Regions from separate parts of the Marinilactibacillus sp. GCM10026970 genome, predicted to be linked through region 1. Evidence: a T-box and tRNA genes for the amino acid it is inferred to sense, from the RefSeq annotation. Region 1 holds a T-box; the other holds one or more tRNA genes.
The links. A T-box is a leader RNA that pairs with one kind of tRNA and senses whether it is charged. The one in region 1 lies ahead of leuS (leucine--tRNA ligase), so its partner is inferred to be a tRNA-Leu.
Positions count from the first base shown of each region.

Region 1 (3,174 bases):
AGTCACGCAAACGATAAGTGATTTTTTTCTCTCCAACTTGTTCTTTTTCCAGATATTCGATCATACTTGCAATGGCTTCTTCTTTGTTCATCCCATCCAAGAAATCTGAATTGATATGTTTTCCGTCTTCTGTATAAGCAGCTTCTTCCACATTGCCACCTTCAAGAACTGGAATAATCTTCAAATCGTATTTTTGAGCAAACTCAAAGTCTCGTTCGTCATGGGCAGGAACGGCCATAATCGCACCTGTACCGTAAGAAGCTAGAACATAGTCTGCAATCCAAATTGGAAGTTCTTCACCATTGACCGGATTGACAGCATAAGCTCCTGTAAATACACCAGATTTATCTTTGTTCAAATCTGTTCTTTCAAGATCTGATTTAATGCTCACTTCTTTAATATACGCTTCAACAGTTTCTTTTTGATCCGCTGAAGTGATCTGTTGAATCAAATCAGACTCAGGAGCAAGCACTGCATACGTAGCACCAAACAAAGTATCTGGGCGAGTTGTAAACACCGTGAAGTCCTTATCTGAATCTTTAACCTTAAACGTTACGTTCGCGCCTTCAGATTTACCAATCCAGTTACGCTGCATATCTTTAATATGTTCAGGCCAGTCAACTTCTTCCAAATCTTCTAGAAGACGATCTGCATAAGCCGTGATTTTCAGCATCCACTGCTTCATTGGCTTACGGTAAACTGGATGTCCGCCACGCTCTGACTTACCATCAATGACTTCTTCATTCGCCAGAACTGTCCCCAAAGCCGGGCACCAGTTAACCGCCACTTCCGCCTCATAAGCCAGTCCTTTTTCATACAACTTAATAAAGATCCACTGCGTCCATTTATAATACTCAGGATCAGTCGTATTGATTTCTCGCTCCCAGTCATAACTAAATCCAAGAGCATTGATTTGACGTTTAAATGTCTGAATATTTTTCTCGGTGAATTCCGCCGGATCATTTCCTGTATCAAGCGCGTACTGCTCAGCAGGAAGACCAAAAGCATCCCATCCCATCGGGTGCAACACATTGTATCCTTGTGCGCGTTTCATACGCGAGATAATATCTGTAGCTGTATAGCCTTCTGGATGACCTACATGTAGTCCTTGTCCAGATGGATATGGGAACATATCTAATGCATAAAAGTTCTCTTTGTTCTCATCTTCCGTTACTTTGAAAGAATGGTTGTCTTGCCAATATTTTTGCCACTTTGGTTCCATTGATTTATGATTAAATGACATTTCATTACGCCCCTTTTTTCGAATAATTGCTATAAAAAAAGCCCTATAAACTATACAATTGTATAATTTATAGGGCGAATCAATTCGCGGTACCACCTAAATTTCACTGCACATTTTGCAGCCTCAAATCTTTAACGCAGATTTACGGATCGAATTAATAGAATCCTGTTAGATTCCGTTCACTCGAACAACTTCCAGGCGAGTTCAGTTTACCTCTATACACATTTCCACCAACCATGTGCTCTCTATTAAAAAGGAAAAACCTACTATTCCTGTTCAAAGTAGTTATTAGTCTATATCTTATCAAAACCCTTGTCTTGCCGCAATAGCTATTTAGTCGAAAAAAAGAAACAGCAGTAGTCGGTGATTGCCGATCTACTGCTTTACACTTTATACAGATAGGTTCTGGTTTACGTAAATGACGTCAGAATCTAGTGCATTTTTCTCTTTTAATTGTTGAATCGTTGTATTAAATTTAAGTGCGATTCCAGAAAGTGTATCCCCTTTTTCAACGACATATCCACTCTTAGTAACAGGTGCTTTTTGTTCTACTACTTTATCAGTAGAATGAATAGATAAACGCTGATTTACAAAGATTGTGTCGTTTGCTAAGTTATTCCACTCTTTGATCTGTGCAACGCTTGTATTGAATTGAAGCGCAATTTTGTATAATGAATCTCCTTGTTGAACAACGTACTGATTAGAAACCACTTGTGTTGGTTGAGACACAGGTTTCGAGACTACAGGAGTCGAGACTGTCTGTGTTCTTCCTGCTGGTATAGTAAGTACTTGACCAACAAAGATATTATCAGATTCTAGTCTGTTCGCTGCTTTGATCTGTGCTACAGTTGTTCCATATTTAGCAGCTAGAGCGGACAATGTGTCTCCAGCAGAGACAACCATACTACTTGTCTGTTCATTAACCGGCTTAGTCACAACAGGTGCTGGTGTAACTGGTTTAGAAGTTGACTTAGCGCCAGCCACATTTAAAGTTTGACCAACAAAGATCGTGCTTGAAGACAAGTTATTGTCTTGCATCAATTGATTCACAGTCGTATTGAATTGACGCGCGATTCCACTTAATGTGTCTCCACCAACCACACTATATTGACCTAAGACTGGCTTAGGCGTCACAGGAGTACTAACAACTGGTGTAGGCGCAACTGATGCTTTAGATCCATTGATTGCTAATTTTTGGTTCACATAGATCGTATCCGTATTTAATCCATTCAATGATTTGATTGTAGAAACCGAAGTATTGAACTTTCTAGCGATTCCTGACAACGTGTCCCCTGCAAGAACCGTATAGCTTGATTGAACAGTCTCAGTTGGTGCAGATGCGCTTGGACTATTCGTTACTGGAGTGCTTGACGCTTTACCAGAAACCGTTAACTTTTGATTCACAAATATTTGGTCTGTTTTTAGGTTGTTAAGAGATTTAATAGCATTCACTGTTGTATTAAACCTTCTTGCAATGGATGTCAACGTATCTCCACCTACTACAGTATAGCTTGAAGTCGTTGCATCTTGAGAACTTCCGTTACTCGAGACTGGAGTAGTTGAACTACCCGTATTTTGACCGTTTAAAGTCAGTTTCTGATTCACAAAGATAGCATCGCTTTTCAGATTATTTGCTGATTTGATAGCAGATACTGATGTACCAAAACGTCTTGCAATCGAAGTCAGCGTGTCTCCTTTAACTACTGTGTAATTAGACACTGTGGGTGTCGTAGGCGCAACTGGATTAGAAACAGAACCCGTTGACGTTTTAGACAAGGCTAATTTCTGGTTTACAAAAATCAAATCACTTTTCAGATTGTTTAATGATTTGATTGACGACACGCTTGTATTGAATCTTCTAGCGATAGAAGTCAATGTGTCTCCACTAACCACTGTATAATGTGACGAGCCCGTTTGTTGACTATTTCCAG
Region 1 covers NZ_JBHSUL010000005.1:37,289-40,462, forward strand. The annotation lists gene leuS (leucine--tRNA ligase) at 1-1,243, opposite strand, end outside; T-box leader at 1,311-1,532, opposite strand; gene ACFP65_RS02145 (LysM peptidoglycan-binding domain-containing protein) at 1,634-3,174, opposite strand, start outside.

Region 2 (3,174 bases), on a different contig from region 1:
ATTGGCCATTGACGTTATTTATCCGCATAAACCAGCTTCTCAACAAAAAAGAGCAGAAGCCGCAAATCGATTCAAGAAAATGATTGAGGAATACAGTGTAGATACAGTAGCCATTGGTAACGGAACTGCAAGTAGAGAATCAGAAACCTTTGTTGCGGAAAATCTGAAAGAATCAGCACATAAAGTCGCATATGTTATTGTAAATGAAGCCGGGGCTTCAGTTTATTCTGCAAGTGATGAAGCGAGAAGAGAGTTTCCAGACTTGCAAGTTGAAGAAAGAAGTGCCGTCAGTATTGCTAGAAGACTTCAAGATCCGTTAGCAGAACTAGTGAAAATCGATCCAAAATCCATTGGTATTGGTCAATATCAGCATGATGTATCTCAGAAAAAGTTAACCGAACAGTTGGACTTTGTCATTGAAACAGTGGTTAACCAGGTTGGTGTGAACGTTAATACTGCCAGTGCTGCTTTACTGAAACATATTGCCGGTTTGACCAAAACAACTGCTGAAAATGTTGTAACGTTTAGAGAAGAAAATGGCAAATTTACAAGTCGAGCACAACTTAAAAAAGTTAAACGACTCGGACCGAAAGCGTATGAACAAGCAGTTGGATTCCTTAGAATTCCCGATGGAAAAGAACCACTTGACCATACAGGGATTCACCCAGAAACGTATAAAGAAGCTAAAATGATTATTGAGATGGCTGGATTGAAGAAATCAGATATTGGGTCAGAAGAGTTGAGTATGCGTGTAAAATTATTAGATGAAGAAAAAGTACTGGAAGCAACAGGACTAGGTTCAGAAACACTAAAAGACGTAGTGAAGGCCCTTGTTGCCCCGGGAAGAGATATGCGTGATGATATGCCAGCACCGCTACTCAGAACAGATGTCTTAACAATGGAAGACTTGAAGCCGGGAATGGAGCTTGAAGGAACCGTTCGTAATGTTGTGGACTTCGGTGCATTTGTAGATATCGGCGTCAAACAAGATGGACTTGTTCATATTTCAAAACTAAGCAAAAAGTTCATTAAACATCCAAGTGCAGCGGTCGCTGTTGGAGATATTGTAAAGGTCTGGATCGATTCAGTGGATATGCAAAAAGGACGTATTGCATTAACGATGCTCGGAAAAGAATAAAAGTGTGATGAGAACGAGGTGCCGCTATGCATCTCGTTCTTTAGCATAAGGAGTATTTTATGGATCAGAAAACCTTACAAGGATTTGTTGAAAAAGTATCGCTCAGTAGTTTTTCAAAACCCTTTAAACATAAAGCGGTTTTCAACAAACGATTAAAGACGACCGGAGGAAGATATTTTCTCAATACACATAACTTAGATTTTAATCCACTCGTTTTGGAAGTGTTGGGGATGGATATTTTTGAAGGGGTCGTTAAGCATGAGCTTTGTCATTACCATCTGCATTTAGAAGGGAAAGGTCACCGACACCAAGATGCAGATTTCAAAGCTTTATTAAAAGAAGTGGGTGGATTAAGATTCACACCCGCTTTAAAGGAAAGAAAGCCTATCGAGCAATTATGGAAATATCAGTGCTCCGATTGTGGGCAACTGTATTACCGTAAAAGAAGAGTAAATGTAGAAAAATACGTCTGTTCTAATTGTAGAGGAAGACTCGAATTGTTAGGGAAAGAAGCCATTCAAAATAGAACCTGAACTGAAAAATAAGATTGACACATTTCAAAAACGTTGTTATGATAGTGATTGTATCACTTAGCATACGTGGCGGAATGGTAGACGCGCCAGCTTGAGGGGCTGGTGGGGCGATGCCCCGTGGAAGTTCGAGTCTTCTCGTGTGCATAATTAAGTAATTTAAAAGGTGATTTCACTATATCCAAAGTGAAATCACCTTTTTTGTTTTGTTCAAAAGACCATTACTGAATACGTATTTTTTATGATATACTTTCAAAAATAAAGTATTTTGAAAGGAGATTTATATGAATACCGCCATTCGTAAAATGAAACTAGAAGATACAAAACAAGTACAGAGTGTAGCGAGACTTACCTGGAAGTTTACATATAAAGATATCATTCCTTTAGCAGGTCAAGAAAAATTTCTGGATTCAGCATATAGTGATGATAGCATGAAGAGACGCTTAGAACATTCTATAATATTTGTAGCCGAACACAATAATGAAATTATTGGATTTGCTAATTATTCTAACGCAAAAAAATCCGGAGAAGTTGAGCTAGGGGCTATATATGTCGATCCAAGATATCAAAATAGAGGGACAGGAACACTTTTGCTGAATCAAGGATTAAATCATATAAAGGGTCTGAGAAAGCTTTATTTAAATGTACAAAAAGAAAACAAAATCGGGAAAAATTTTTATCTCAAAAAAGGATTTAATATTGTTGAAGAATTCAATAGCGAGCGAGACCAATATACTTCAACAATGTTGAGAATGGCTTTAACTAAATAGATTTTACATATCTATCAACTTATAAAGAAAAAGCAGAGTAGTCAGAATGAACTGATACTCTGCTTTTTCTTTATTTTCTCCAATAGGTTTCGCAATTTTTTTTATCTTCTATATTGTATTGGGTGATTTTTTCAAGTAACTCGAAGTCAATATCCTGGCTGTTTTTTATTTTAAAGAGTTCTTTTGTCATTGCGTAACCGTCCTGCTTTATTTCCGCTTCAAATTGCAGAATAGCTTTTTTCTCTGGGGCAATGGAGATGTGCTGCTTTGCTATACTGAAGCCCATAATAAAAGTTCCATGATCAGTAAAATTCGGCTGATTCCAAGCGATTCGAGGAACCAGTTCAGGAAAAGTTTTTTGTAGTCTACTTAAAATCTCTGTCATTCTGTCACGTTGTTCGATATTGTCAATTGTACTGAGATAATCTTCAAATGTTTCCATACAATCGTCCCCTTAGTTATATAGTCTTAGTAAATATATACCATAAATATATGTTAAAGAAAAATTTACTGTGAACAAAAAAACGGCTACCAGTAAAGGAGCCGTTTGATTTTTATCTATAATAATCTTGATTGTCATCTACACGAACGCGCACTTTTTCTGGTGTGTGGCTATTTAGAGTAGACATAAGCAACGCAGTCGGTACAAGAGTCATTAATCCTGTTAAAGTCATTAAAATGATTGTATTCATTATGATCATCCTTCCAAGTCCCATACTAATAACACTCCAAATGT
Region 2 covers NZ_JBHSUL010000012.1:58,642-61,815, reverse strand. The annotation lists gene ACFP65_RS04615 (Tex family protein) at 1-1,138, shown strand, start outside; gene ACFP65_RS04610 (SprT family protein) at 1,198-1,671, shown strand; tRNA gene ACFP65_RS04605 (tRNA-Leu) at 1,732-1,815, shown strand; gene ACFP65_RS04600 (GNAT family N-acetyltransferase) at 1,953-2,438, shown strand; gene ACFP65_RS04595 (iron chaperone) at 2,509-2,880, opposite strand; gene ACFP65_RS04590 (hypothetical protein) at 2,993-3,130, opposite strand.
Region 2: it has a tRNA-Leu gene. The T-box ahead of leuS (leucine--tRNA ligase) is inferred to sense a tRNA for this amino acid. The anticodon was not compared.